DNA from 3 places in the Thauera sp. SDU_THAU2 genome. Region 3 is predicted to be linked to each of the others. Evidence: predicted binding sites of a transcription regulator. Region 3 holds the regulator's gene; each other region holds the start of a gene.
What was found. Region 3 encodes FNR, which switches genes on or off when oxygen is low (the NO sensors DNR and NnrR bind a similar motif). Its sites were predicted from a motif close to TTGANCTAGNTCAA; they were not measured.
Positions count from the first base shown of each region.

Region 1: AAFL97_RS08430 (hemerythrin domain-containing protein) is a predicted target of FNR. The motif match lies at 3,041-3,054, and genes of this name have one in related genera.
Region 2: ubiU (ubiquinone anaerobic biosynthesis protein UbiU) is a predicted target of FNR. The motif match lies at 4,026-4,039, and genes of this name have one in related genera.

Region 1 covers NZ_JBBWUN010000003.1:1,524,024-1,534,152, reverse strand. Annotated here, with positions in the region: gene AAFL97_RS08445 (AraC family transcriptional regulator) at 1-322, opposite strand, end outside; gene AAFL97_RS08440 (MFS transporter) at 427-1,683, shown strand; gene AAFL97_RS08435 (MFS transporter) at 1,710-2,933, opposite strand; gene AAFL97_RS08430 (hemerythrin domain-containing protein) at 3,107-3,562, shown strand; gene AAFL97_RS08425 (DUF2249 domain-containing protein) at 3,559-3,771, shown strand; gene AAFL97_RS08420 (hypothetical protein) at 3,803-5,074, shown strand; tRNA gene AAFL97_RS08415 (tRNA-Pro) at 5,133-5,209, shown strand; tRNA gene AAFL97_RS08410 (tRNA-Arg) at 5,237-5,313, shown strand; tRNA gene AAFL97_RS08405 (tRNA-His) at 5,329-5,404, shown strand; gene bfr (bacterioferritin) at 5,585-6,070, opposite strand; gene AAFL97_RS08395 (NTP/NDP exchange transporter) at 6,540-7,904, shown strand; gene AAFL97_RS08390 (aldo/keto reductase) at 7,901-8,845, shown strand; gene dksA (RNA polymerase-binding protein DksA) at 9,236-9,661, shown strand; partial or broken gene pnp (polyribonucleotide nucleotidyltransferase) at 9,767-10,129, opposite strand, start outside.
Region 2 covers NZ_JBBWUN010000003.1:3,652,167-3,662,295, reverse strand. Annotated here, with positions in the region: gene thiL (thiamine-phosphate kinase) at 59-1,075, opposite strand; gene ubiT (ubiquinone anaerobic biosynthesis accessory factor UbiT) at 1,375-1,908, opposite strand; gene AAFL97_RS18865 (U32 family peptidase) at 2,029-2,940, opposite strand; gene ubiU (ubiquinone anaerobic biosynthesis protein UbiU) at 2,955-3,971, opposite strand; gene AAFL97_RS18855 (sodium:solute symporter family protein) at 4,099-5,526, opposite strand; gene rocD (ornithine--oxo-acid transaminase) at 5,776-7,884, opposite strand; gene ubiB (ubiquinone biosynthesis regulatory protein kinase UbiB) at 7,976-9,505, opposite strand; gene AAFL97_RS18840 (hypothetical protein) at 9,613-9,999, opposite strand; gene AAFL97_RS18835 (hypothetical protein) at 10,084-10,129, shown strand, end outside.
Region 3 covers NZ_JBBWUN010000003.1:898,713-908,841, reverse strand. Annotated here, with positions in the region: gene ppa (inorganic diphosphatase) at 1-493, opposite strand, end outside; gene AAFL97_RS05340 (sulfite exporter TauE/SafE family protein) at 598-1,308, opposite strand; gene hemN (oxygen-independent coproporphyrinogen III oxidase) at 1,452-2,843, opposite strand; gene fnr (fumarate/nitrate reduction transcriptional regulator Fnr) at 2,990-3,736, shown strand; gene AAFL97_RS05325 (SirB2 family protein) at 3,796-4,185, opposite strand; gene AAFL97_RS05320 (Crp/Fnr family transcriptional regulator) at 4,288-4,971, shown strand; gene AAFL97_RS05315 (PHA/PHB synthase family protein) at 4,981-6,774, opposite strand; gene AAFL97_RS05310 (MBL fold metallo-hydrolase) at 6,794-8,203, opposite strand; gene AAFL97_RS05305 (universal stress protein) at 8,329-8,772, shown strand; gene AAFL97_RS05300 (hypothetical protein) at 8,858-9,094, opposite strand; gene AAFL97_RS05295 (FixH family protein) at 9,204-9,659, opposite strand; partial or broken gene ccoG (cytochrome c oxidase accessory protein CcoG) at 9,656-10,129, opposite strand, start outside.

The DNA of each region.
Region 1 (10,129 bases), 630 kb from region 3:
CGAAGCGCCCGGCCGGCTGATGGAAGTAGAGCGTGCGCATGTCGGCATCCTCCACCACCGTCACCGCATGCTCCACGCCGGGCGGAATCCACAGCGCGCGCCACGGCGGCACGATGTAGGTGCCGCCTTCGGTGCTCAGGCGGATCACGCCGGTGGCGGAGATGGCCACTTGCGCCCAGGGGTGGCGATGAGGCATCACCTGCGTATCGGCGCGCAGCTTGCGCATCTTCGCCCGCACCGGACGTTCGGCCGTGGGAATGTAGAGATGCGGTGTCGCTGCCGCCACCACGCAGGCCGGGGAACTTCCCGCACGGGATTTCATTCGAGGCGCGGCAGGTCGAAGTCTGGCTTGGTTTGGCATGATCTCGACAGTATATGTCCTGCTGTCGCATATCTGCCGCCGACGCGCTGCCTATCATCTGCTGCATGAGCTCCATCGCACACACCCCCTCGCTGCGGCAGGACGCCCGCACCATCGGCCTGATCGGCCTGGCGCACGGTTCGTCGCACTTCTTCCACATGCTGCTGCCGCCGCTGTTCCCGTTCCTGATCGCGGAATTCGGCTTCAGCTACTCCGAACTGGGCCTGCTGGTATCGGTGTTCTTCGTGATATCGGGCGTCGGCCAGGCGCTGTCGGGCTTTCTGGTGGATCGCGTGGGCGCCCGGCCGGTGCTGTTCTGCGCACTTTCCTGCTTCGTGCTGGCAGGGCTGCTTGCCGGCTCTTCCAGCAGCTATGCCGGCCTGCTGCTGGCTTCGGTCATGGCAGGACTGGGCAACGCGCCCTTCCACCCGGTGGATTTCACCATCCTCAACAAGCGCGTGTCGCCGCAGCGGCTGGGACACGGTTTCTCGGTGCACGGCATCTCGGGCAACCTGGGCTGGGCGACGGCGCCGGTGTTCATGGCCGGCATCACCGCAGCCACGGGCTCGTGGCGCATCGCCTGCCTGTCCGGTGCCGGACTGGCGCTGGCGGTGCTGGCCATCATGGTCTGGAACCGCGACGCGCTCGACGATCGCCAGGGCTCGTGGGCCGGCCAGGCCGCGAAAAGCACCGCGGCGGCGGCAGAGGAGCATCCGCTCGCCTTCCTCAAGCTGCCTTCGGTGTGGCTGTGCTTTTCCTTCTTCTTCTGGAGCACCTGCTCGCTGTCGGCCATCCAGAGCTTCGCCGGCCCCACGCTGCAACGGCTGTACGGCCTGCCGTTGTCGATGACGGCGATGGTGGTCACCGGCTACATGCTGTGCGGCGCCGCGGGCATGGTGGTCGGTGGCTTCCTCGTCACGCGCGTGGAGCGGCTCGAGAAGACCATCGGCGTGTGCCTGCTCGCAACGGCCGTGCTGCTGGCGCTGGTGGGTTCCGGCCTGCTGCCGGGCACGGCGGCGCTGGCGATGACGGCCCTGGCGGGCCTGGGGATCGGTCTGGCCGGCCCTTCGCGCGACATGCTGATCAAGCGCGCGGCACCGCCCGGCGCGACCGGGCGCGTGTACGGCACGGTGTATTCGGGGCTGGACCTGGGTTTCTGCATCGCGGCACCGATATTCGGCGCCATGCTCGATGCCGGCATGACTTCGGGCATCTTCTACGGTTCGGCCCTGGCACTGGTGCTCGGCGTCTGCTCGGCCGGGCTGGCAGGCCTGGGCGTTGCCGCACGCGCCGCCCGGCAGCGGCGGCATGCAACGGCCTGAGCGGAGAAGCTCAGGCTTCGCGTCTCTCAGTTCCCGCTTCCTCCCGCACGCTTGCCCAGCAGCGGCAGGTAGCTGAAGGCCTGCAGCAACAACAGCACGGCAAGGGCGAACCGCAGCGCGTCGGGCATCGCCCAGCCCCAGCTGCGCAGCAGATCGAGCACCAGACCGATCCCCCACTGCACCAGGAAGGCACCGAGGAAGACCATCAGGTTGATCGAGGTGCTGACCCGGCCGAACATCTCGCGCGGGAAATTGTTCGCCGCCGCGAGATAGGACTGCGAATTCACCGCCGACAGCACGCCGAGCAGGAACCACGTCACGACGACCGGACCGACCCTGAACAGGATCGCCGCCAGCACCAGCAGCAGGCCCGCATAGCCGACCTGCAGCAGGCGCAGGGGCTGCACACCGCGGCGGGCCAGACGCACGCCGAACATGCCGATGGACAACTGCCCGGCCAACATGCCGAGGTTCAGCGCCAACAGCGTGCGGGCCGCCGCGGCCAGTTCCAGTCCTTCGACGTGCATCAGCCAGGGCACGGCCCACAGGCTCTGCAGCGCCATGAAGCCGCCGACGAAGAACAGCGAGGAGCCGGCGAAGCGCAGGAAGGCCGGCGCGGCGAAAATTCCTGCCACGCCGCGCATGGCGCTCGCCAGGCTCTGCTTGCCGACAGCCGGCGCCTCCCGCGGCAAGCTGTGGAACAGGCTGGCCGAAGCCGCCAGTGCGACCGCCGCGATGCCCCAGAACACGCCCCGCCAGCCGAGCAGCGGAATCAGCGCTTCGAGCGGCGCACTGGCGGTCAGCGCCCCCATCGCCCCGCAGGCCATCACGTAGCCCGTCATCGAACTCTGCCGTTCGGGCGGATACCACAGCGCAAAGCCCTTCAGCGCACCCATCAGGCAGGCCGACACACCCAGCCCGATCAGCGCCCGCCCCAGCCCGAGGCTGCCGATCGAGTCGCCCTGCGCGAACAGCGCCGCGCCCAGCGCGGTCAGCAGCAGCAAGGCGCTTTCGACGCGGCGCGGGCCATAGCGGTCGAGCGCGATCCCGACCGGAATCTGCGCCAGCCCGAAAGCGAAGAAATACATGCTGGTCAACAACCCGAGCTGCGCCGCCGACAGCTCGAGCTCACCGGTCAGCGCCGGCGAGATTACCGCATTGACCGTGCGCAGCAGGTAGGACAGGTAGTAGCCGAGCGCAAAGGGCAGGAAGATCCGGCTCCAGGCACCCGGCGCAGCCGCATTCGACATGCCGCCTCCGGCGGAACGAAAAGCGCGATTGTGCCTGCGCGGCCCGCGATTCCTCAAACGAATCGAATGCGAACCGCCCGGCGCCGGCCGGCAGCGCCTTACCCGACTTGACTCGTATCAATGCCAGCCGCCGGACACGGCGGAGAATGGCCTCAGTCCCATCGGAGCAGACCATGAGCACGATAGCCGAACTGATGACCCACGATCACCGCGCCTGCGATCACGATTTCGCCCGCGCCGAAACGCTCGCCGCCAAGCATGACTGGCAAGGCGCGAGCGAAGCCCTGGAAGCATTCGCCCACGGCCTGAACGCCCATTTCGACGCCGAGGAGCAGCAGCTCTTCCCCGCCTTCGAAACCGCCACCGGCATGACCCAGGGGCCGACCCAGGTCATGCGCGGCGAGCACGTCGACATGCGCGCCGCGCTCGAACGCCTGCGCGCGGCGCTGCAGGCGCGCGATACGGACGATTTCGCCGGCGAGGCGGAAACCCTGCTGATCATGATGCAGCAGCACAACATGAAGGAAGAGAATATCCTCTATCCGATGTGCGACGCCCGCCTCGCCCATGCCCGGGACGAGCTCTGTAGCCATCTTTCGCAAACGCTTGCCGTGGAGCACGCATCATGACCATCGTCGACGCCCGCGGCCTGGAGCCTCCCGAACCCTTCGAGCGCGCCATGGAAGCACTGGCCGAGTTGCAGTCCGGCCAGCAGTTCACGCTGCTGCTCGATCGTATGCCGCATCCGCTGCTGCGCATGCTCGACCGCGACGGCTATCGCAACGAGGTGAGCATCCGCGACGACGGCGCCGTGGAGATCCTGATCGGCCGTCCGTGACGGCTCCCGCGCGCAACCCCGCAGGCAAACCATGAGCAGCGCCAATCCCGGGCTCGCCTATGAAGACACGCCGCCGCTGTCGGCACCGCTGCGCTTCTTCCTGACGGCGCCGCTGTTCGGCATCTGTGCCGGACTCGTGCTGTTGTTCGGCGACGGCGTGCTCGATTCGCGCTGGACGCCCGGCGCGCTCGCCGCCGTCCACCTGCTCGCCGCCGGCTTCATGCTGCAGGTGATGATCGGCGCGCTGCAGCAGATCCTGCCCGTGGTCGCCGGCGTCCGCGTCCCCGCGGTGCTGGGCGTCGCCGGCAGCAGCCATGCGCTGCTCACCTTCGGCGCCGCCGGGCTCGCCGGCGGCCTCGCCTTCGGCCTCCCGGACGCCATCATCGGCGGCGCCATGCTGCTGCTCGGCGGCATCGGCATCTTCCTGATCGCCGCGCTGGCCGGCCTGATCCGCTCGCCGGCGGTCAAGATCGCCAGCCACGCGCCGCGGGATCTGCGCCTGGCCCTGATCGGTCTGGCGGTGACCGCGGTGCTGGGGCTGGCGCTCGCCTTCGCCATCGGCCGCGGCGCGACCCTGCCGATACCGCTGGCCCAGGCTGTGGACCTGCATGCTGCCTGGGGCTGGCTGGGCTGGGGCGGCATCCTGCTGGCCGCGACCAGTTGGGTCGTGGTGCCGATGTTCCAGATCACGCCGAGCTACCCTGCCCGCTTCACCCGCTGGTGGGCACCCGTGGTGCTGGCGGGCCTGGTGTCGTGGTCGCTGGCCCGCTCGACCGCTGCGGACGGTGCCGGCATCGTGCTCGGCACCGCCCTGATGCTTGCCTTCGGCGCCTTCACGATACTGACCCTGCGGCTGCAGGCGCGCACCCGCCGCAGCACGCCGGATGCGCCCTTCCATGCCTTCCGCGCGGCGATGCTCGCGATGCTCGCCGGCATCGCCGCGCTCGGCGCCAACCTCGTCGACGACGGCGGACAGTGGTCGGTGCTCGCCGGCGTGCTCATCCTGCACGGCGGCTTCGCCGGCGCGATCAGCGCCATGCTGTACAAGATCGTCCCTTTCCTCGCCTGGCTGAACCTCACCCAGGCCGGCATCCGCGCCCCGAACATGAAGAAGCTGCTGCCCGACACCCCGGTCAAGCAGCAGTTGAAGCTCCATCTCGCGGTACTCGCCGCCCTCGTGCTGGGCGTGTTCGTGGCCGCCGCTGCGCGTATCGCCGGGCTGCTGATGCTTATCGAATTCGGGTGGCTGCTGCTCAACATGCTACGCGTTGTGCGTAACTGGCAGCGCGCGCGGGAAACATGAAAAATCCCGCAAAAGATGTTTGACGACATGCCGGGACCTCTGTATAGTTCGCGGCTCTCGGGGTGTAGCGCAGTCCGGTAGCGCGCTTGCTTTGGGAGCAAGATGTCGGGGGTTCGAATCCCTCCACCCCGACCAGCTCACACCCCGATTGCCCGCGGGACTCTGCCCGTAGCTCAACTGGATAGAGCACCAGCCTTCTAAGCTGGGGGTTGCAGGTTCGATCCCTGCCGGGCAGGCCAGGACAGGTTTTAGTGGCGGCATTAGCTCAGTTGGTAGAGCACTGGATTGTGGCTCCAGGTGTCACCGGTTCGATTCCGGTATGTCGCCCCACATACAGCAAGGGCTGTGGATACTGATCCACAGCCCTTTTTGTTTTGCATGCACATGGCTCTGCCGAGCCGGCCTGCGCTCGATTCACGAAAATCCGGCGCATCCGACGATGACCTGCCTCGCCGGATGCGCCGATGGCCTTGATCAGCCCTCAGCCGGCCACACCTGACCGGCCGTGCCTCAGCCGGCCGTACCCACCTTCATCTGGCTCTGCAGGTAGTTCGGCATGCCGACCATGTCGATCAGGCGCAGCTGCTGTTCGAGCCAGTGGATGTGGTCTTCCTCGGTATCGAGCAGCAGGGGCATCAGCTTCTCGCGCGTGACGAAATCCCGCTCCTGCTCGCACAGCGCGACGATCTCGCGCAGCTGCTGGATCACGGTGATCTCCATGTCCAGATCGTGCTTCAGCATCTGCGGTACGTCGCGGCTGGTGCTGGCCGGCAGGCGCTGGCCGAGATCAGGCGTGCCCTCGAGGAACAGGATCCGCTCGATCAGCACCTTGGCATGCGTGAGCTCTTCCTGGTGCTCGTGATAGATGCGGTCGTAGAGGTGCAGCAGGCCCATGTCGTGATAGACGTGGGCATGAACGAAATACTGGTCCGAAGCCGTCATCTCGTAAGCCAGCATCTTGTTCAGTGCGTCGATGATCTTGGCGTTGCCTTTCATGGGTTCTCCGTTTGGCTGTGTCACGAGGCAGTTCATCCCTGCCTTCAGGGGGCGGAGTCTGACGCAAGGCGAGGATCAGGTCAAAGAAAATTTTCCTTATCTGGCAATGCCTTAGAGAACAATATCGAGACTGCCTCTCATTCATTGCGAATCTGCGAGGAACACTTCTCATTGCCGGCCCCATTGCCCGTATCCCGTCGGCGTGGAGCCTGCCCTGGCATGCTTCCGCATCCTGCATGACGGCGTGCCTGGCGGATATTGCCGGAACATTGGACTGCTCGCGGTGTCTCCCCGATTTAGCGCATGCATCGGCCACAGTCGCGGGGCGCCCTGGCGCCACGATCCGGTATTCCGGCAACCGAACCGATACTGCCACTGAAACCGATCCCGGCCTGCCCGGCAGGGATCGGATCGGCCCCTGCCGATCCCGCTACACGGCGTCCTCCATGCACATCGTTTCCCGGCCTCGATGACGAACTCGCTCAAGCAGACGCGCCTCGGCGCACTTTTCAAGCTTCGCCGCGACGAGGCCGTGCCGGTGCTGCTGGCCGGCCTGTTCTTCTTCTGCGTGCTGACCGCCCTGATGGTGCTGCGCCCCGCGCGCGACGCGCTGGGCATGCAGCGCGGCATCGAGGCGGTACGCTGGCTGTTCATGGGCACTGCGCTGGTGACGCTGCTGGCCAATCCGGTGTTCGGCTGGCTGGTCAGCCGCCTGCCGCGGCTGAAGTTCATCGCCGCGACCTATGTCTTCTTCGCGCTGAGCCTGGTCGGCTTCCATCTGTTGCTGGTGCTGGCGCCGGAAGCGGTCGGCATCACCAGCGGGCAGGTGTTCTACGTCTGGTTCAGCGTCTTCAACCTGTTCGCGACGATGCTGTTCTGGGCGCTGATGGCGGACCGCTTCACGCTGGAGCAGAGCAAGCGCTTTTTCGCGCTGATTTCGGTGGGCGGCACGCTGGGCGCGATCTTCGGCCCCTGGCTGGCTTCGGTGCTGGCGCGCCCGCTGGGCACGCCGGCGCTGCTGCTGGTGTCGGCCGGCTTCCTGATGCTGGCGCTGGGCGCGGCGTGGGCGGTGGCGCGCAGCCAGCGAGCTGCCGGCGCAGGCGGCGCCGGGCAGGCGGAACGGCCGGAACATGCGGTCATCGGCGGCAGCGCATGGCAGGGATTGAAAGCGGTGTTCGCCTCGCGCTACCTGCTCGGCATCGCGGTCTACGTGATCATCATGGCGGTGGTCGCCACCCTGCTCTACTTCACCCGCCTGCAGATGGTGGCCGCGCTCGGCGGCGACATGGACCAGCGCACGGCGCTGTTCGCCCGCATCGACCTGATCACCCAGGTCACGACCCTGGCGCTGCAGGCACTGATCGCCGGCCGCATCATGGAACGCTTCGGCGTCCACCTGACGCTGATGCTGCTGCCGCTGACGGTGGTGCTGGGCTTCGTCGGCCTGGCCATCGTCGGCACGCTGGCGGCGCTGATCGTGTTCGAGGCCGCTTTCCGTGCCGTGCAGCGGGCGCTGACGCGGCCGGCGCGCGAGACGCTGTACACGGTCGTCAGCCGCGAGGACAAGTACAAGTCGAAAGCCTTCATCGACACTTTCGGCTACCGCGGCGGCGACGTGGCCGGCGCCCAGGTCGAGGGCCTGCTCGGGCGGCTGGGCATGGGTCTGGCCGGCCTGGCGAGCGTGGCGATTCCACTCGCGCTGGCCTGGGCCGCGCTGGGGCTGTGGCTGGGGCGCGCCCAGCTGCGCCTGGCCGCGGAACGCGGAGCAAGCCTTCCTCCAGCCCCGGCCGCCGCGCCGGGAGAACCTTCCACGACAAGGAGTCCAACACCATGATCACACGACGAGACTGCCTCAAGCTTTCCGCCGCTGCGGGCCTGGCCCTGGCTGCCCATCCCCGGCTGCTGATGGCCGCCGAGGACAGCCGCAGCCTGATCACGCGGACGATTCCCGGCACCAGCGAGCAGTTGCCGGCCGTCGGCCTGGGCAGCTCGGCATCCTTCTCCCGGATCGCCGGCGAAGGCAATGTCGAGCGCGTGCGCGAGGTGCTGGAAGCCTTCGCGCGCGGGGGCGGCACGGTGTTCGATACCGCACCCAGCTACGGCGCAGCCGAGGAAGTGGCCGCCAGGATCGCGCAGGAAACCGGCCTCAACCACGAGCTGTTCTGGGCCACCAAGGTCAATGTGGCCGGACGCGGCGGCGGCAAGGCGGATCCGACCGCGGCCCGCGCCCAGATCGAGCAGTCGCTGGCACGGCTGGGCAAGGAACGGATGGATCTGATCAACGTGCACAACCTGGGCGACGTGCCCACCCAGCTCGGCCTGCTCAAGGAATACCGCGACGCCGGGCGTGTGCGCTACATCGGCGTGACGACCACCTTCCCGGGCCAGTACGAGGAGCTGGAGCGCATCATGCGCAGCGAGCCGCTGAACTTCGTCGGCGTGGACTACGCGATCGACAACCGCGTGATGGAGGAACGCATCTTTCCGCTGGCGCAGGAGCGCGGCATCGGCGTGCTGGCCTATCAGCCTTTCGGCCGCTCGCGGCTGTGGCAGAAGGTGGATGGCCATGCGCTGCCGGACTGGGCGGCCGAATACGACATCGCCTCATGGGGCCAGTTCTTCCTGAAGTACGTGATCTCCCATCCGGCGGTCACGGTGGCCACGCCGGCGACCAGCCAGGCACGCAACGTCATCGACAACCTCGGTGCGGCAAGCGGCCGCCTGCCGGACGAGGCCGGCCGCCACAGGATGTTCGAGCACATCCAGTCGCTGTAGGGGCAGCCGGAGGGCCGGGCCGCCCAGTCCGAGCCGAACAGGCTAGCCGGGGAGGGGCGGGCCGCACAGGCCGCATCGAATGAAAATAATGCTTCTGGAGTCATAAAATTTTTTGTATTTGGAATTATTGCATCGCACAATCCATCCAGCTAGTATTCGAACCGTCTCCTCCACCCTCCTCCTTTGGTGTGGATTTCAGCCCGGACCGCAAGTGTCCGGGCTTTTTCTTTTCGGCGCTCCTTTTGCGCCCTTCCTCCATCACCATGCAATCCTCGCCGGCGCGGGACGATCGCGGCTTCATTCCGGCAGCCGCCGGTCGGCTTGCTGCCACCCCCCGATTCTGCTATTAAGTCGCCTCTACCATTCACCAACCTACGGAAGTTGAGATTCATGGCTGACGATACCCTGCACAAGCAATTCCCGCCCTACGTTCCCGCCGCTGGCGAGGAATACATGAGCGAGAAGCAGATCGCCCACTTCCGCGAAATCCTGGGCTCGCTGAAGGGTGAATTGATGGAGGACATCGAACGCACCGTGCACACGATGCAGGACGAAGCCACCGTCTTCGCCGACCCCAACGACCGCGCCAGCCAGGAATCCGACATCGCACTCGAACTGCGCAACCGCGATCGCGAGCGCAAGCTGATCAAGAAGATCGACGAGGCCCTCGGCCGGCTCAACGACGGCGAGTACGGCTACTGCGACAGCTGCGGCGTGGAGATCGGCCTGAAGCGCCTGGAAGCCCGTCCGACGGCCACACTGTGCATCGACTGCAAGACCCTGGAAGAAATGCGCGAACGCCAGGTCGCCAGGTAGGAACGGCCTGCCTGCAGACGACGAAAAAGGACGCCTCTGGCGTCCTTTTTCATTGGAACGTGCGCCGCAGCGGACCGGAATCCGCTGCGCGCCGCCAGCCTGTCCTCAGCCGGCGTTTTCGTTCAGCAGCGCCTTCATGCTCAGGCGGATCTTGCCGCGCTCGTCGGTCTCCAGCACCTTCACGCGCACCACCTGGCCTTCCTTGACGTAGTCGGCGACGTTGTTGACGCGCTCGTTGGCGATCTGCGACACGTGCAGCAGGCCGTCGCGGCCCGGCATGATGTTCTGATGGCGCCGAAGTCGAGCAGGCGCACGACCGGACCTTCGTACGCCTTGCCGACTTCGACTTCGGCGGTGATCGCCTCGATCTTGGCCTTCGCCGCCTGGGCGCCTTCGGCGCTGACCGACGAGATCGTGATCTGGCCGTCGTCCTCGATCTCGATCACGGTGCCGGTCTCTTCCTGCAGG
Region 2 (10,129 bases), 2.8 Mb from region 3:
CGGCTCGCTCCGGAAGATGGGGTGTGCAGAAGAACGGACGTGACGGCGGCAGCGATGTTCATGCGAAGTGATCGTAGCCGTTCGGGTGCAGGATCTGCTCCTCGCCGTCGGCCGTGCGCAGCAGGCATTCGCCCGCCCGGTCGGTGATCCGGCCGATGCGGTGCAGCGGCAGCGCGAGCCGGCGCGACAGCGCGTCGATGTCGGTGCGCGCGGCGGCCGCTGCGGTGAATAGCAGTTCGTAGTCGTCGCCGCCCGCCAGCAGGCAGGCGCGGGCCTTGTCCGCGGGCGCGCCGGCCGCGAGCAGCGCCGCCAGCGGCAGGGCCGCGCTATCGACGACGGCGCCGGCGCCCGACTGCGCCAGGATGTGGGCCAGGTCGCCGAGCAGGCCGTCGGAGACGTCGAGCATCGCGCCGGCCAGCCCGCGCAGGGCCAGCCCCAGCGCCACGCGCGGCTGCGGGCGCTGCAGCGCGGCGATGCAGCCTGGGCGGTTGGGCTGGTTCAGATCGACTTCGCCGCGCAGCGCAGCGAGGCCGAGCGCAGCCAGGCCGGGCTGGCCCGAAACCCACAAGTCGTCGCCGGCGCGGGCGCCGGCGCGGCCGATCGCTGCGCCCGCCGGCACTTCGCCGATGATCGTGACGGACAGGTTCAGCGGCCCGCGGGTGGTGTCGCCGCCGGCCAGGTCCACGCCGAAAGCGTCGGCGCAGGCGTAAAAGCCGCGCGCGAAGGCGGCGATCCAGTCCTCGTCGGCCGCCGGCAGCGCCAGCGCGAGGAAGGCCCAGCGCGGTTCCGCGCCCATCGCGGCGAGGTCGGACACATTGACCGCCAGCGTCTTCCAGCCGAGGTCCTGCGGGTCGGTGTCGGCGAAGAAGTGCGTGCCGGACACCAGCATGTCGGTCGACACGGCCAGTTGCATGCCCGGCCGTGCGCGCAGCAGCGCCGCATCGTCGCCGCCGGCGAGATCGGTATGCCGCGTGCCGCGGCTGAAATGCCGCCGGATCAGGTCGAACTCGGATGGCGGCGCAGATGCGGGCCGTGAAGAGGTGGCGGGCGGGGTGGATTCGGGCGGGCGGGGCATGGCGCGGGCGCGGCAGCGAAGCGGGGGGCGCAAGCTTAACGCAGATGCTGCCGGCTCGCCTGCCACCCCAATCGCCGCCGCCGTTTGCGAGAGGCCATCATCGATTCGTGGATCACCAGGCATCCTCGCCGACAGCCGAGTTTTCGGCAGGCGCGACTTCAGTCGCGAATGGGTGCGACAGCGCCCTTTCCCAAACGGGGCCGGTCTGCGGCCCGCTTGCGCGGCTCGGCGCCCCCCGCTCGGCGCCCCCGGCTCGGCGCCCCCGGCTGAAGTCGCGGTTATGGATGCTCGTCGGTGCGTCAGCGACCGAGGCCCAGCTTCGCCTTCAGCGCGTCCCAGTCGACCGCATCGAGCGTGTTCTTGACCAGCAGGCCCAGCTCGGTATCGCCTTCCATGCGCAGGCGGCGGCTGAAGAACAGCGTGTCGGGGTCTTCCTCGCGCAGGGCCAGGGCGATGAAGTCGCGCGTGGTGGCGGAGATGACCAGATCGGGCTTGCCGTCGCCGGCAGCCGGCGCGGCGCGTTGGAAGCCTTTGTCGGCCAGCGTGAAATCGAGCCTGAGGCCGGCATCGAGCACACGCATCTGCAGGTGGCGGCCGCTCAGCGGCGCCAGCGTATCGCGCGGCAGGATGCGGTCGAGTGCGAGGTTCAGCGCCAGCGTCAATGCCAGGGTGGGCGGCTGCTGCGGCAGGCGCCCGGCCAGTTTCGCCAGCGGCGCGGGCACGGTGAAATCCGGCACGCGGAAGTGCGCCAGGCGCTCGCCGATGCGGCGGCGCAGGCTGCCGGGCAGCAGCACGGATGGCGGCGGGAAGGGCAGGGAAGGCAGGGCGGGCATGTTCGGACTCCGGATGGGCGAAACGAGAATGGCGTCAGGCGAGCGAGGCGGTTTCCGCTTGCGCGGGAGCCGCGGGCCCGGTGCGGCAATTCCTCGACAGGAGGCTGGCCATCGAGGGGCTCAGGCCGCCACGTACTGCTCGGCGCCGGCGCGGCCGTGCCAGAAGCCGTTGCACGGGGCTTCCACCATCAGTTCGCGGCTGGCGGCGAGCGCGGCGGCCGGTGTCTGTGTGCCGTCGAGGGCGGCGCGGAACAGCTCGACGATGCGGCGGGTGTCCGTGCCTTGCGGGCTGATGCGCAGCACTTCGGCGTTCTGCCGTACCGCCGGCAGGTCGCCGAGCAGGTTGTGCACGCGGGCGGACTGGGTCTGCACGCCGTTCAGGGTCAGGAAGGGCTCGCCCTCGCGAGTGCGCAGCGTGATGCCGTCCATGATGGCCAGGCAGCGAAATTCGCAGGTGTCCTTCTGCAGGTTGAAGTGGCGCGCGGTGAAGCAGCGTGCCGAATGCGCCAGCGGCAGGCGGCCGTAGGCGAAGACTTCGGTCTCGATCGCTGCGGCGAGCGCGGCGCGCACGGCGGCGAGCGCAGCCCCCGACATCTCGGGCGCGACCGCCCAGCGCGTGGCGCCGGCGTCGATCATCAACTGCAGCGTCGCCGGGTTGAAGATGTTCAGCGTCGGGCCGGCGACCCAATCAGTGGCGCCGGCTTCGCCGAGCAGTCGTACCGCGCCGATGTCGTTGGCTTCGACGCGGAAGCCGGGCCGGTCTTCGGCGCTTTGGCGGACGATGCGGCGCAGCACCTTGAGGTCGGATTCGGATTCGATCAGGCCCTGGGTGCTGATGACCACCTCCTTGCCGGCGGTGGCCAGCATGTCGCCGACTTCGAGCCAGTCGTCGAGGCGCAGTTCGTGGCGGCGCGAGCAGACGGTTTCGCCGAGATAGACGCTGTCGACCGGACTGTCGGCGATGTCGGCGTAGAAGTCGAGCACGCTCTGGCGCGGCCAGTAGTAGAGCAGGGGGCCGAGGGCGAGTTTCATCGGGCGGGTTTCCATCATTTCCACGGACGGTAGTAGGCGCCGAGCGTGTGGCTCTGGCCTTCGGATACCTTGTTGAGTTCGGCCATCCAGCCCGGCAGCACGCTGAAGGCGTCGGCGCCGCCGGCGGCGAGTCTGTCGAGCGCGGCGCGCCACACCTGGGTGACCTGGGCGACGTAGGCCGGGCTGCGCTGGCGGCCTTCGATCTTGATCGCGCGGATGCCGATGCGCGCCAGCTCGGGCAGCAGTTCCAGCGTGTTGAGGCTGGTCGGCTCCTCGAGCGCGTAGTAGGTCTCGTCGTTGACCTCGAAGCGGCCCTTGCACAGCGTCGGGTAGCCGGCGCGCTCGCCGTCGGCGAAGCGGTCGATCAGGATGCCGTTGAGGCGGGTTTCCATGCCTTTCGGGGTCTCTTCCCAGCGCACGTGCTTGCCGGGCGAGCAGGCGCCGTTGCAGTTGGGCGATTCGCCGGTGGCGTAGGCCGACAGCGCGCAGCGGCCTTCGACCATCACGCACAGGCCGCCGAAGCCGAAGACTTCGATCTCTACCGGCGTGTTGGCGACGACGTGGGCGACCTGGGCCAGCGACAGCACCCGCGGCAGCACCGCGCGGCGGATGCCGAAGCGCTCGTGATACCAGTTGACCGCCTCGTAGCTGGTGGCCGAGCCCTGCACCGACAGGTGCAGGCGTAGTTGCGGATGGGTGCGGGTGGCGTAGTCCATCAGCCCGGGATCGGCCAGGATCAGCGCGTCGACGCCGAACTCGGCGGCGCGGTCGATGGCCAGGGTCCAGCTCGGCCAGTTGTCCGCCTGCGGGTAGGTATTGAGCGCCAGCAACACCTTGCGGCCGCGGGCGTGGGCATAGGCGACGCCTTCGCGCATCTGCGGCGGGTCGAAGTTCAGGCCGGTGAAGTTGCGCGCGTTGGTCGCATCCTTGAAGCCGAGATAGACGCAGTCGGCACCGTGGTCGACGGCGGTCTTGAGGGCCGGCAGGCTGCCGGCGGGGCAGACGAGCTCGATCGGGGCAGGCACGATGATGGTGTCCGGAACGGGAAAAACTCCGCCACCTTAGACGAGGGGGCGGGCCGTTCGTTGATCACCATCAAAGCCGGGCGCCGGCAGCGCCGGCGAGGGGGCGCCGTTCCCGCGCTGCCCGCGGTTTCGCTCAGTGCGTGGCGCGATGCACGCCGGGCGCCGGGCGCGGGCCGACATGGCCGCCGATCAGCATGCCGAGGGCGCTGGCGAACAGGCCGTAGAGCTGCGGTTCGATGTCGCCTTCGGCGACGAAGATCTCGCACAGGATCCAGGTGCCCAGGCCGAAGCCGATCGCCAGCGCCGCGCCGAGGTTGTTGGCCCGCTTCCAGAACAGGCCGGCGGCCAGCGGCACGAAGGCGCCGGCCAGCGTCACGCGATAGGCGTTCTCGACCATGTGATGGATCGATGCGTCGGTGCTGGTCGCGTACCAGGTCACCAGCGCGGCGAATACGGTGATGGTGATGCGGGTGCTCCACAGGAACTGGTGGTCCTTCATGCCCGGGATGAAGCCGCGCAGCACGTTCTCGGTGAAGGTCACCGACGGCGCCAGCAGCGTGCCGGAAGCCGTGCTCATGATCACCGACAGCAGCGCGCCGAAGAAGATCACCTGGGCGTAGAAGGGCATGTACTGCAGCACCAGGGTCGGCAAAATGAGCTGGGAATCCTGCTCCATCAGGCGTTCGACCATCGCCGGGTCGATGATGTTGGCGGTGTAGGCCAGGAACAGCGGCACCGCGGCGAAGAAGAAATAGCCGGCACCGCCTAGCGTGGTGGCCCAGACCGCGACGAACTCGTTCTTCGACGAGTTCACGCGCTGGAACACGTCCTGCTGCGGGATCGAGCCCAGCGCCATGGTGACGAAGGCGGCGATCCAGCCGATGATGTCGAGCATGTCCAGCGTCGGCAGGAAGTCGAGCTTGCCTTCGGCGGCTGCCTGCGACACCACGACCTCGAAGCCGCCCGCCATGTCGCCGGCGAGCCAGGTGACGTAGAGCAGGCCGAGGACGATGACGATCATCTGCACGAAAGTGGTCACCGCCACCGACCACATGCCGCCGAACAAGGTGTAGAGCAGCACCACCGAGGCGCCGATCAGCATGCCCTGGTTCATCGATACGGCGTCCGCCGACAGCACGTTGAACACCAGCCCCAGCGCGGTGATCTGCGCCGCGACCCAGCCCAGGTAGGACAGCACGATGCAGATCGACAGCACCAACTCGGTCGTGCGGTTGTAGCGCATGCGGAAGAAGTCGCCCAGCGTCAGCAGGTTCAGCCGGTACAGCGGGCGGGCGAAGACGAGGCCGAACAGCATCAGGCACACCGAGGCGCCGAGCGGGTCGGAGATCAGGCCGCGAAAGCCTTCCTCGAGAAAGGTGGCCGAGATGCCGAGCACCGTTTCGGCGCCGAACCAGGTCGCGAACACCATCGCCAGCACCACCACCATCGGCAGGTTGCGGCCGGCGGTGACGTAGTCCCGGGTGTTGTGTACCCGGGTGGCGGCGACGAGCCCGATCGCGATGGACACGACCAGGTAGGCGACAACGAGCCAGAGCATCATGTTGGGCGTCTCCAGGCGGCGGGTAGAGGGGCCAGGGGCAAGGGGGCGACGACGGCGAAGCCGGCGGATTCTAGCAACGAATCGGGCGCATGTTGCAGTGCAATTTTGCACTGTTCCGGTTGTCGTGCAGCAGCGCCCCGCAAGGGGCGGGACGGGATGCGCCGAAGGTGGCGCGGAGACGCTCCCGGAACGGCCTCGCAACGGGGGCCGGCACTGCTGTGCCGGACCCGCATGGCCGCGCCGGCCTCGTCAACCCGGCAGGCCGGCCAGCGTGTCGATGACGACGTTCGCGCCTTCGCGCAGCACCGCTTCGTCGATGACCAGCGGCGGCGCCAGCCGCAGCACGTTGCGGTTGGTGTCGCGGGTGGCGATGCCGCGTGCCAGCAGGCATTCGGCCGCATGGGCGGCGCTGAACCCGGGGTCGAGCTCGATGCCGACCAGCAGGCCGCGGCCGCGCACTTCATGCACGCAGGGCAGGGCGGCGGCACGCAGTTGCGTGCGCAGTGCCTCGCCCAGCCGTTCGGCCGCCTCCCAGGGGCGGGTTTCGGCCAGCAGCGCGAGTACCTCGGTGCCGACTGCCGCCGCCAGCGGGTTGCCGCCGAAAGTCGAGCCGTGGTCGCCGGGGCGGAACACGTCCATCACCGCGTTATCGGCGAGGAAGGCCGAGACCGGCAGCAGGCCGCCGCCGAGCGCCTTGCCCAGGATCAGGCCGTCGGGCCGCAGGCCTTCGTGTTCGCAGGCCAGCAAGCGGCCGCTGCGGCCGAGTCCGGTCTGGACTTCGTCGGCGATCAGCAGCACGCCGTGGCGGCGGCAGATCTCGGCGCAGCGCGCCAGGTAACCGGCCGGCGGCACGACGATGCCGCCTTCGCCCTGGATCGGCTCGACCAGGAAAGCCGCGGTGCGCGGCGTGATCGCCGCTTCCAGCGCATCCGCGTCGCCGTAGGGGATGCGGCGCAGGCCGGGCGGGAAGGGGCCGAAGCCGTCGCGGTACTGGTGATGAGAGGAAAAGCCGACGATGGTGATCGAACGGCCGTGGAAATTGCCGTCGCAGGCGATGATCTCGGCTTCGTCCTCGGCGATGCCCTTGACCTTGTAGCCCCATTTGCGCGCCGCCTTCAGCGCCGTCTCGACGGCTTCCAGGCCGGTATTGACCGGCAGCGCACGCTCGTAGCCGAAGGTGGCGCACAGGCGTTCGAGGAAGACCGGCAGGCGGTCGCTGGAAAAGGCGCGCGAAGTCAGCGCCAGGCGCTGCGCCTGCTCGGTCAGCGCGCGCAGCAGGCGCGGCTGGCCGTGGCCGAAGCTGACCGCCGAATAGGCGCTCATCATGTCGAGGTAGCGCCGTCCTTCCACGTCCCACAGCCACACGCCCTCGCCGCGCTGGAACACCACCGGCAGCGGCGCATAGTTGGCGGCGCCATGACGCCGTTCGCGCTCGCGCAGATCGCTGCCGTCCGGGCCCAGCGCCGCCGCGGCGAATTCGAGCGCCCAGCGCGCGCTGCGGCCGTCGGCATCGAGATCGGGGCGGTATTCGACGATCTCGAGGGCGAGGAAGTCGTCGCAGCCGCGCAGCGCCAGCAGGGCGTCGGCAAGTTCGCGGGGGTCGAGGCCGCCGGCTTCCGGGCAGGTCACGGCGGGCACGGCCCGCGGCTCGAGGGCGTCGAGGTCGAGGCTGAGGCCGAAACCTCCGCCGCCCGCGCGCGCGATCGTCAGTGCGTCGCGGAACACCGCCGCCAGGCCGCGCCGCCGGATCTCGGCGATGTCGAAGATGCGCACGCCGAGCCGCTGCAGCAACTGCAGTTCCTCCACCTCCCAGGCCCGCGCGCCGACGATGCAGACCCGTGCCGGCTCGAGCCGCGGGCCGGGGATGCCGGCCAGGGCCGGATCGCCTTCGCCCAGCAGCGCCGCCAGCGGCATGCCGTGGATGTTGCCGGAATGGGTGGTGGCGGCGGTATGGCTGTCGAGATGGGCATCGACCCAGATCAGGCCGGGCGCATGCCCGGCGCGCCGGGCGATGCCGCGCCAGGTGCCGGTGGCGACGGCGTGGTCGCCGCCGACCACCAGCGCGGTGGCATCGGCCGGCAGCGCCGCGACCTGGTCGGCGAGGCGGCGGGCGAAGTCGCCGTTGGCCTGCAGGCGCGCCGCCATGCCGGCAGCGGCCGACGCGGAGGCGGGCGCTTCGAGCGTCGTGTTCCATTCGACGCTGAGCCCGATCGAGGCCAGGCGTTCGGCCAGCCCGCCCTGGCGCAATGCTTCGGGCGCGGCGGCGCTGCCGGGGTGGGGGGCGCCGAGCGCAGAGCCGGCGCCGATGATCTTCAGTGGGGAACGCGGCGCGGACGGCCGCAGCGCTGTCTTCTCCATTGCACACCTCCCGTCCCGCTTTGGCGCGGGCGCCGCTGGATTGTTCTGGCAGGCCGCTTTGCGAAATTGGACGGGGGCGAGGGGGATTCGTTCAGCCGAACAGGCGGTACAGCTCCAGGCCGAGCAGAGCCGCGGCCAGTGCGCCGATCACGGCCAGCATGCGGCCCTGCAGGCGCTGGCCGGCGGCGAGCTGGTCGAGGCGCTGCTGCTGGGCGGCCTGCTGCCTGCCGGCTTCGCTCAGGTTCTGGTGGATCAGGCGCGGCAGCTGCGGCAGCGCGCCGGCCCAGGCGGGCGCTTCTTCCTTGACGCCGTGCACCAGGGCGCGCCAGCCCATGCGCTCGTCCATCCAGCGTTCGAGGAAGGGCTTGGCGGTCTTCCACAGGTCCAGCTCCGGGTCGAGCTGGCGGCCCAGGCCTTCGATGTTGAGCAGGGTCTTCTGCAGCAGCACCAGTTGCGGCTGCACTTCCATCTCGAAGCGGCGCGCGGTCTGGAACAGGCGCAGCAGGGTCTTGCCGAAGGAGATGTCCTTCAGCGGCTTGTCGAAGATCGGTTCGCAGACGGTGCGGATCGCCGCCTCGAACTCATCCACCCGGGTTTTCGCCGGCACCCAGCCGGCTTCGATGTGGGCCAGCGCCACGCGCCGGTAGTCGCGCTTGAAGAAGGCCAGGAAGTTCTGCGCGAGGTAGTTCTTGTCCACCTCGTTGAGCGTGCCCATGATGCCGAAGTCGAGCGCGATGTAGCGGCCGTCCCGGTGCACGAAGATGTTGCCCGGGTGCATGTCGGCATGGAAGAAGCCGTCGCGGAACACCTGGGTGAAGAAGATCTCGACGCCGGCGCGCGACAGCGCCTTCAGGTCGTTGCCCTGGGCGATCAGCGCCGGCGTCTGCGAGATCGGCACGCCGTGCATCCGCTCCATCACCATGACCCGACTGCCGCACCAGTCCCAGTGCACTTCCGGCACCAGCAGCAGCGAGGAGTCCTTGAAGTTGCGCCGCAGCTGCGAGCAGTTGGCCGCTTCGCGCATCAGGTCGAGCTCGTCGTGCAGGTGCTTGTCGAACTCGGCCACGACTTCGCGCGGCTTCAGCCGCCGGCCTTCCGGCCAGATCTTTTCCAGCAGCATCGCCGCCGCTTCGAGCAGGGCGAGGTCGTGGGCGATGACGCGGTCGATGCCCGGCCGCAGCACCTTGACCGCCACTTCGGTGCCGTCCGGCAGGCAGGCGAAATGCACCTGCGCCACCGAGGCCGACGCCACCGGCGTGCGCTCGAAGTTGCGGAACACCTCGTCGATCGGCCGGCCGTAGAAGCCTTCCAGCACGCCGAGCGCCTGCTCGATCGGGATCGGCGGCACGCGGTCCTGCAGCAGCGCCAGTTCGTCGGCGAGGTCGGGCGGCAGCAGGTCGCGGCGGGTGGACAGCATCTGGCCGAACTTGACGAAGATCGGCCCGAGCGACTCCAGCGCCTGGCGCAGCCGCACGCCGCGCGGTTCGGCAAAGCTGCGCCAGAAGAACACGGCCTGCCAGACGCGAGCCAGCCGGCCGCTGCTGTCGGCGTCGAGGATCAGGCGGTCGAGGCCGAAGCGCAGGCTGACGGAAACGATCTTGATGAGGCGGAAGAGGCGCACGGCGGGAGGGGAAACGGCGGCAAAGGCCGGACTTTAGCCGGAAAGCGCCGGGCGGGGAACGGGTGGGGATGGGCGCGGGTGCAGCGCAGGCGCGCGACGGCCGTGTTCTAGCGGGTTTCCGCCAGGTGCAGCGACTTGACCAGATCCCTGACGACCTGCTGATGGGCGTCGCTGAGCGCGGCGATGTCGCGCATCAACTGGTAGTCGAACACGGCTTCCGCTTCCCTGGCGGCGAAAGCCGCGTTTCCCGCGCCGAAGCGCAGCCATTCGGCGCTGACGCCGAGCCAGTCGGCCAGTACGCGCAGCTTGTCCTGGGCCGGGATGGCATCGCCGCTCAACCACTTGCGGGTGGCATGCAGCGTCACCGGCTCTCCGGCGTAGCGGCGGTTGAATTCCCGGGCCAATGCCGTCGGCCGTGCGGCATCGGGCGCGACGCGCGCGAGGGCTTCCCGCAGGCGGGTGCTGAAGGCATCGCGTTCGAGGTAGGGTTGCATGAACGCAACGCTAGCAATCACGGTGCCGTCTGAAGGTATATGTTTTTCCGTCGACCGGAAGTATAGTTCGGCCGCATATGCATAATGCGTGATCACGGCAGCGCCGCGACGGGCGCGGATGTCAAGGAAG
Region 3 (10,129 bases):
CCTTCTTGGCTTCTTCGACGGAACCCCAACCCACGACCTTGACCCACTTGCCGGGCTCCAGATCCTTGTAGTGCTCGAAGAAATGCACGGTCTGCTTCATCAGCAGCTCGGGCAGGTCGTCGGTGGTCTGGACCTTGTCGTACAGCGGGGTCAGCTTGGACACCGGCACGGCCACGACCTTGGCATCGACGCCGCTTTCGTCTTCCATCTTCAGCACGCCGACCGGGCGGCAGCGGATGACGACACCGGGAGCCAGCGGGAAGGGGGTCACGACCAGCACATCCACCGGATCGCCGTCGCCGGCGATGGTGTGCGGCACGTAGCCGTAGTTCAGCGGATAACGCATCGACGTGCCCATGAAGCGGTCGACGAAGACGGCACCGCTGTCCTTGTCCACTTCGAACTTGATCGGATCGCCCTGCGCGGAGATCTCGATGATGACGTTGATGTCGTTCGGCACGTCCTTGCCGGCGCTGACCAGATCGAAACCCATGATTCCCTCCCGTGGAAAATTGTGCGCGGATTATAGGGGGAAATCCGCGTGCCCTGCACTGCATCATCGCCCCGGATTCGCGCCTGCGGCCCCCGGCCGGCGCCTCAGGTCAGGCAGACCACGCCCTCCCACAGCGCGCCGCCCAGCGTGGGCGCGTGGATCAGGCCGAACACGCCGAAGCCCAGCACCAGCAGGCCGGAGGCGAAACGCACCTTGGCGTTGCGGGTGAAGTCGCGGAAGCGCTTGAACAGCATGCCGGCCAGCAGCAGGTTGGGCAGCGTGCCGAAGCCGAAGGCGAGCATCAGCCCCGCACCGCGGGCGCCGGAGCCGGTGACGAGCGCGGTCGCCAGGATGGAATAGGTCAGGCCACAGGGGATGAAACCCCACAGCAGGCCCAGCGGCAGCGCCTGCTTGACCGAGCGCGCCGGCAGGAAATGGCGGGTGGCGGGCTGGATGCGGCGCCACAGCACGTGGCCGGCGCGCTCGACCGGCGCCAGCAGGCGGGTGAAGCCGGTCAGATAGAGGCCGAGCGCAACCAGCATCAGGTTGGCGAGCACGTACAGGCCCATCTGCACCGGCAGCATGCCGTCGTACAGCATGCCGACCGAACCCAGCGCCCCCACCAGGCCGCCCAGCGCGGTGTAGGTGCTGATGCGGCCGACGCTGTAGGCCAGGTGCAGCGGCCATTGCGGCCTGCTGCCGGGCACCTGCACCTGGGCGGTCAGCGCGCCGACGATGCCGCCGCACATCGACACGCAGTGTGTGCCGCCGAGCAGGCCGATCAGGAAGACGGCGAAATAGCCGGTTTCAGGCATGGTCGAAACGGGACCGGGAGAGGGCCAGAGGGGAAAGACCGCCCATTCTACGCCGCTGGCACGCATACTGCTGCGGCATGCGGCCGCAGGCGGACACCCCCGTCCAGGCAGCTCCCTGGCGGCACGTGATACCCGCCCGCCCCTCAGATCACGCGCGAGTAGCGCGCGCGCTCGCGGTCTGCGCGCAGATAGCGGTCGAACACCATGGCGATGCCGCGTACCAGCAGGCGGCCGGCCGGCTCCACGCTGATCCAGTCGCCGTCGATCCTGACCAGCCCGGCCTTCTGCATTTCCTGCAGGTCGGCGAGTTCGCTGGCGAAATACTCGCGGAAATCGATCAGGTGGGCGATCTCGATCGACTGCATCGACAGCTCGAAGTGGCACATCAGCGCCTGGATGATCGAGCGCCGCAGCAGGTCGTCCGCGTTCAGCTCGATGCCGCGCAGCACCGGCAGCTCGTCGCGGTCGAGGGCGTCGTAGTAGTCGTCGAGCGTCTTGACGTTCTGCGCATACACCGGGCCGATCTTGCCGATCGCCGACACGCCGAAGGCCAGCAGGTCGCATTCGGCCTGGGTCGAATAGCCCTGGAAGTTGCGGTGCAGCCGGCCCTGGCGCTGGGCGACGGTCAGTTCGTCGTCCGGCTTGGCGAAGTGGTCCATGCCGATATAGACGTAGCCCGCTTCGGTCAGGCGGCGGATGCCGAGCTGCAGCAGTTGCAGCTTGGTGTCGGCGGTGGGCATGTCGTCCTGCGAGATGCGGCGCTGCGGCTTGAACAGGCCCGGCAGGTGCGCATAGCTGTAGAGCGAGACGCGGTCGGGCGAGATCTCCAGCACCTGTTCGAGCGTGCGGTTGAAGCTGATCACGTTCTGCCTGGGCAGGCCGTAGATCAGGTCCATGCTCACCGACTTGAAGCCGTTGCCACGTGCGGCATCGATGACGAGCTTGGTTTCCTCGAAGCTCTGGATGCGGTTGACCGCCCGCTGGACGTCCTCGGCGAAGTCCTGCACGCCGACGCTCATGCGGTTGAAGCCGAGTTCAGCCAGCAGCGCGACGGTGTCGTAATCCACCTTGCGCGGGTCGACCTCGATGGAATATTCGCCGTTCGGCACCAGCGTGAAATGCTCGCGCACCGATGCCATCAGCTGCCGCATTTCGTCGTGCGACAGGAAGGTGGGCGTTCCGCCGCCCAGGTGCAGCTGCGTCACCTGGTGGCCGCCCTCCAGACAGGCGGCCTGCATCTCGATCTCCTTGGCCAGGTATTTCAGGTACTTGGCCGAGCGCCCGTGATCCTTGGTGATGATCTTGTTGCAGGCGCAGTAGTAGCAGATCGTGTTACAGAACGGGATGTGGAAGTATAATGAGAGAGGTTTGCTGACGCCGCCGATGGCGCGTTTGGCAAGCCAATCCTTGAGGGCATCAGCGTTGAATGCCTCGACGAAGCGATCCGCAGTGGGGTAGGAGGTGTACCGCGGACCGTTGATGTCGAATCGGCGGATGAGCTGCGGGTCGAAGATGAGTTCGTTCTGGTCGGTCATGATCTGAAACTTGAGTGTCTGCCGAACAATGGCAGAACACCGCAATATTTTGGTTGACGTGGATCAACGGGCAGGAACAGACCGGAACCGATGGACTGATGAGGGCGCCCGAGACAGTGTCTGAAGGAAACGGAATTATCGTGCAGATGAGGGCAAGCGTGCCAGTCACCATGAACGGGTTGAAGACCGCCTGTTCGCAATGCAATCTCGTGGAGCTGTGTCTGCCCTTCGGCATGTCCGACAGCGAGCTGCACCAGCTCGACGAACTGGTCGGCGGCCGCCGCAAGGTCAAGCGCCAGCAGAGCCTGTATCGTGCGGGTGATCCTTTCGAGGCGATCTACGCCATTCGTGCCGGCTCGTTCAAGACCGACGTGCTGCTCGAGGACGGCCGCGACCAGGTGACCGGCTTCCAGATGACGGGCGAGATCCTCGGCCTGGACGGCATCAGCACCGAAAACCACAGCTGCAACGCGGTGGCGCTGGAAGACAGCGAAGTGTGCGTGATTCCCTACGCCAAGCTCGAGCAACTGTCGCACGAGGTCGAAGGCCTGCAGCACCAGTTCCACAAGGTCATGAGCCGCGAGATCGTGCGCGACCACGGCGTGATGATGCTGCTCGGCTCGATGCGCGCCGAGGAGCGGCTCGCGGCCTTCCTGCTCAACATGTCGCAGCGCTTCACCGCGCGCGGCTTTTCCGCGGCCGAATTCCACCTGCGCATGACGCGCGAGGAAATCGGCTCCTACCTCGGCCTCAAGCTCGAAACAGTGTCGCGCGCTTTCTCCCGCTTCCAGGAAGAAGGCCTGATCGCCGTGCAGCAGAAGCACATCCGCCTGCTCGACACGACCAGGCTGCGCAAGCTGGTCCAGCATCAGACGGCCGGCTGCGGGCGCTGAGAGCGCCTGCCTCCGGCCTGTTTTTGCCCCCTTCCCGCCTCGCTGCCTCGACCGCCCCGTCAGGCGACGGCGGCCAGATAGCCCGCAGCGTTCTTGCTCAGCGCCACCGACACGATCCACGCATACACCGCGAGCGCGGCAGCAAACGCGAACAACCGCTGCGAGCGCGTCTTGCCGCGCTTGAGCGCAATGGTGCCGAGCACGACGTAGGCGACCAGCCCGATGACCTTGGCCGTCACCCAATCCGCCTGGAACGGATACTGCTGGATCATCACCGCCAGCACGATCGCCGTGATCAGCAGGACGCTATCGACGACGTGGGGCAGCACCCGCGCCGGCAGGCTCTTCAGCAAGGGGCTGCCGCTGATCATCCAGTAGCCTCGCAGCAGGAAGCCCAGGATGCTGAGCGCCACACAGGTGACGTGAAGATGCTTGATGGCGAAATACATGTTCTTCCTTTTTTCCAGGGGCGGCACGGCCGCCTTGGCCCCTGCCCTCAATTAGAATGGAGGCCGACAAACGAGACGGCTTCCCATCAGGAGCGCCCGCACATGGCCAGCACCCCACCCATAGACATCCCCGCGCTGCTCAAGCGCATTCCGCTTTTCGGCGAACTGTCCGCAGCCGACATCGAGCGCATCGCCCGCTACACCCGCGACCGCCACATCGCCCGCGGCGAAGTCCTGTTCCAGCGCGGCGACCAGCCGCATGGCTTTTACTTCGTCGTCTCGGGTCAGGTCAAGCTCGCCTTCTCCTCGCCGCAGGGCACGGAAAAGGTCGTCGAGATCATCGGCCCGATGCAGAGCTTCGGCGAAGCGGTGATGTTCATGAACAAGCCCTACCCGGTGTTCGCCGAGGCGCTGACCGAAACGGCGCTGATCCACGTCGGCCAGGCCGTGGTCAGCGAACTGATCGACCAGGACCCCTCCTTCGCCCACAAGCTGCTCGCCGGCATGTCGATCCGCCTGCACGGCCTGATCCAGGACGTCGAGACCTACTCGCTGCGCTCGAGCATCCAGCGCGTGATCGGCTATCTGCTGCAGGTCGCCGACAGCGACTCGCCCTGCGAGATCGACCTGCCCACCAGCAAGCAGGTGATCGCCTCGCGCCTGAACCTGACGCCCGAGACCCTGTCGCGCATCTTCCACGACCTCAGCGAGTCCGGCCTGATCAGCGTGCACGGCAAGCACATCACGCTGCACGACCCTGCCCGCCTGGCACGCCACCAGGTCTGAGCACGCGGCTCAGGGCTCCAGCACGTAGCTTCCCGGTGCCGGGCACAAGGCCGGGAAAGCGTCGTTCGCGACCGGCCGCGCCTCGACCTCCGGGCCGACGCGCGGCTTGAGCCAGCGCATCCAGTCTTCCCACCAGCTGCCCTGGTGCTGCTCGGCGCGCTGGCGCCAGCTGTCGGTGGTGTCGGAACGGCGCGCATCGGCGACCCAGTAGCGCCGCTTCGGCGGATGCACGATCGGATTCAGGATGCCGAGGATGTGCCCCGAGCTCGACAGCACGTAGCGCCGGCTGCCGACCACATGGTTGTTGATGGCGAAAGTCTGGCGCCAGGGTGCGATGTGGTCGTCCTCGGCCGCGACCGCGTACAGGGGCTGGCGGATCAGCGACAGGTCGAGCTTTTCGCCGGCGACTTCGAGGGTGTTGGGCTGGATCAGCCGGTTGTGCAGGTACAGCTCGCGCAGGTACCAGGCATGCATCTCATACGGCATGCGCGTGGAGTCCATGTTCCAGTACAGCACGTCGAAGGGCGGCGGCGTCTCGCCGTACAGCCAGCCATTGACCACGTACTGCCAGATCAGGCTGTTCGAGCGCAGCAGGCGGAAGGAAGCCGCCATCTCGGCCCCATCCAGATAGCCCTTCTGCGCCATCTTGCTGCACAGGTAGTCGATGCTGCTCTTGTCGATGAAGACTTCGATGTCGCCGGGCCTGTGGAAGTCCACCAGCGTGGTGAACAGCGTCCAGTCGGCGACCGGCGCCGTATCCTCGTCGTGGCGGCGGCTGGCCCAGGCCATGTACATCGCCAGCGCCGTGCCGCCGATGCAGTAACCCACCGCATGGACTTGCCGGGCACCGGTGAACTCGCGCGCGACGCGCACGATGGTATCAACGCCTTCGAGCAGGTAGTCGTCGAACGTGAGTTCGCCCATCGACGCATCCGGGTTCTTCCAGCTCGTGATGAAGACGTCCAGCCCCTGATCGAGCAGGAAGCGGATCATGCTCCGCTTCGGTGTCAGGTCGAGCACGTAGAACTTGTTGATCCAGGGCGTGACGATGACCACCGGCTCGGCGTGGACGCGCGGCTGGCTGGGGGCGTAGTGGATGACTTCGAGCAGGCGGTTGCGGAAGATCACCGCGCCCGCCGTGGTGGCGAGGTTCTCGCCGACCTTGAAATCGTCGGGATCGGTCATCCTGATGTCGCCCGCCTTCAGGTCGGCGACGAAGTTCTCGAGGCCGCGCACGAGGCTGACGCCGCCGCTTTCCACCGCCTTGCGCAGGGCCACCGGGTTGGTCGGCAGGAAATTGGTCGGCGCCACCGCATTGAGCCAGTTGCGCCACCAGAACGCCGCCCGCCGCCGCTCCTTGCTCGACAGCGCCGGCGTCTCGTAGAGCATGTCCTGGGTGTGATGGGTGAAGGCCAGATACCACTCCTTGATCAGATCCCAGGTCGGCGACTCGGTCCACACTGGATCGGCAAACCGCGTGTCGTCCTGATGCGGTTCGATCGGATCGGTGCTGGGCAGGCCGACGGCGCGGTTCCAGGTATGCCACTGCAGGCGCCACAAGTCGGACGACAGCCGCATGGCGCGCTCGGCCAGCTCCTGGGGATGGGCCAGCCAGGCGAGTTGCGCATGGACGATGGGCGCAGCCAGCCCCAGCGGATCGGCCGCCTCGGCGAGACCCTCGTTGATGCGGTGCAGGGTCTTGTAGAACTCCGGCGGCCGGGGCGCGGCGGACCGGGCCTGCCCGGCCGCGTCGCCTTCTCCCCGATTCCGCTTCTTCGCCGATCCCCTGGTTTTCCGGTTCATGGCCGATCTCCCATGCGATTCATTGGATGGCGTAGGTCCGCCCGGGCTCGGGCATCAGCACATGCCGCCATCCCAGCCGGTCGTGGATGGCATCGACCAGCGCCAGTGCGCCGAGCGGCTCTCCATGCACGACGAAGGTATGCTGCGGTGCCTGTTTGAAGTGCCCGAGCCAGTCGAGCAGTGCCGGCTGGTCGGCATGCGCCGACAGCCCGCCGATGGTGTGGATGCGCGCGCGCACCGGCACCCGCTCGCCGAACAGCGTGACCTGCTGTGCCCCATCCACCAGCCGCCGGCCCAGCGTGCCCGCGGCCTGGAAGCCGGCGATGACGACCGCGCATTCGCTGCGGCCGAGGTTGTGCCGCAGATGATGCCGGATCCGCCCTGCATCGCACATGCCACTGGCAGAGATGATCACCAGGCCGCCGCGGACTTCGTTCAGCGCCATCGACTCTTCGACGTCCTGCACGAAGCGGACGTCGAAGCGCCCCTGGCTGGACTGCCACCAGGCGTAGAGCGCCTGCGCCTCCTCGTCCCAGAGCTCGCGGTGGTCCAGGGTCAGCGCCGTGACCGCCGAGGCCATCGGCGAGTCGACGACGACCTTCAGCGGCCCGAGGCGGCCTGCGCGCACCAGATCGGCCAGCACGAACAGGATCTCCTGCGTCCGTCCGACTGCGAATGCCGGAATCACGACGTTGCCGCCCCGCCCATGCACCGTCTGCCGTATCGCATCGACCAGTTCGTCGTACGTGGCCTCGAGCGGCCGATGGGCGCGGTTGCCGTAGGTCGATTCCATGCACAGCACATCCGCGCGTTCGACAGGCACCGGATCGCGCACCACCGGGCGCATCGGCTGGCCGAGATCGCCCGACGCCACCAGGCGCTTCGCTGCCGCGCCCACACCGACATCGATCTCGATGATCGCCGACCCCAGGATGTGACCCGCTTCGCGAAAACGGCAACGCACGCCCGGCCCGGCTTCGAAATCCGTCTCGTAGGCGACGGGCCGCAGGCGCGCCAGGCTGGCGCGGGCCTGCTCGACGGTATAGAGCGGCGTCATCTCCGCACGGCGGCGGGCACGGCGATTGTGCGCATTGCGCAAGGCCCATTCGGCTTCCTTTTCCTGGATGTGCGCGGAATCCATCAGCATGATGCCGAGCAGGTCCACCGTCGCGGGCGTGGCCAGGATCGGTCCCTTGTAGCCGAGTGCGACGAGGCGCGGCACGAGGCCGCTGTGATCGAGATGGGCATGCGTCAACAGAACGAAGTCGATCTGCCGGAGGTCGAAATCGAGCGCACGGCGGTTTCGCGCCTCCGCCGTCCGCCCGCCCTGGAACAGGCCGCAATCCACGAGAAAGCTCCCGCGCTCGTGATCGACCCGCAGACACGATCCGGTCACTTCGCCGGCAGCACCCATGAAAGTCAGTTTCATCGCTTATCTCCCTGCCATGCACGATGCGCCCCTCGAACGGAAGACCGTTTGACCCTCGTCAAACCCGATGCCGCTGCTCAGCCAGCTATAATCGAAGTGCACACAACCGACAGGAGGCATACACCATGTTCAAGCACATCCTCGTTCCCACTGATGGTTCCACGCTGTCGGAAGGCACGGTTTCCCGTGCGGTGACTTTCGCCCGCGAAGCCGGGGCGCGCATCACCTTCTTCTACGCCCAGCCCGACTTCCCGATGCCGATCTACGGCGAAGGTGCCTTGATCGACCCCACCACGCCGGAACAGTTCGCAAAATCCGCGGCAGCGGAAGCACAAGCCATCCTCGACAAGGCGAAAGCCGTTGCCGACAGCGAAGGCGTCGTGGCGGCGACCGATACGGTCGTCAATGAAATACCTTACGAGGCAGTGATCGACGCTGCCGATCGCCATGGCTGCGATCTCATCTTCATGGCTTCGCACGGCCGCCGCGGCATCGCCGGCCTGCTGCTCGGCAGCGAAACCCAGAAAGTGCTGACGCACAGCAAGATCCCGGTTCTGGTCTATCGCTGAGCGGCCAGTCCCCGAGATTCAAGCCCTGGAAATGCAGAACGGCCCTCACGGGCCGTTCTGCATTTCCAGGGCCGGCAACGGGGCATCAATTCCGTCGATTCAGCTCGCTGGCACTGCGCTGCAAGAAGATCGTGCACAGACTGGACGCTGCACACACCAGCCAGAAGCCGAGGAAGCCGATCGAATAGGTTGCCAGTTCACCATAGTCGACCGGCTGTCCGAACAGATAGAGCTGCTGCGGGTCGACGACGGTAAAGAAGACTGCCTCGGCCACTGCGGCAACCAGGAACGAGGGCCAGAGCACTTGTATCCATTTCAGCATCGCCTGCCTCCTTCACCATGAGTGAGATTAAGACACTGTTCATGGACGGGTTAAGAACCTGAAGGATCAATCCAGATCTCCGTCTCCGTCGGGATGTAGGTGGCCCCGTTCATTCTCCAACTGCGGGACTCGTCCTCCAGCAGGAACAGCCAGCGCCCGGTGCTGAGGGGCGCCAGTGCCGTCTGGTACCTACACCGCCCGCGCCTTCGACCACCAACTCCTGGTCCATTCCCCCGCGGGTAGGATGAGAGACGGTGAGGAGAAGGCGTTCGGGCAGATTCGACGTATCGAGCGCATCGAGTTCGATGCGGATCGAATCGCTGCGCACGACGAGGTGCGCTTTCAGACCCAGCTCCTTGGCATGCTCGGCACGCTCCATCGTCTGGACGATGGCCCGCCCTTCCTTGTAGTAATCATCGACCACCATGCCGTCGAAGGTATTGATGGCGATCACCAGGGTCGCGATCCCGGCGACGACTGCAATCGCCGGAAAGCTGATCAGGAACCAGGGCCAGCCCTGCTTGTACCACGGTGGCGGCGTCTTCTCTGTCAAGGTCGTATTCATCTTGGAATGAGGAAAGTCGTTTCTTCTGTGATGCTCAGGCCGGAATCATCTTCCGCGGTGATCTGGAAGGCAATCGTGTTCGCCCCCGGCTGGCCCTGGTCGTAAGGCACGAGAACCTGGGTCGTCAGCGAATGCGTTGCCGCCGGACCGACCTCGACACTCTGCGCGCTGCCGATCCTGGCCCCGGGAATGCCCACGACATCGATGCGGAAGGTGCGCGACGCTTCGGACATGTTGATCACATGCAGGTTGTACACGTTCTCGATCATGCCGCCTTCGATCTCGCGCCCGAGCGAGGAGCGGTCGCGAATCACATCGACCCGCAGCGGCTCGCGGTTCGCCAGCAGCAGCACGAAGCCGACGCACATCGCCGCAAGAATGAAGCCGTAGATCAATGTACGAGGACGGAAGACGTGTCCGAGTATCTCCTTGCGCCCCCAGCCCTTCTTCACCGCGTTATCGGTCGAATA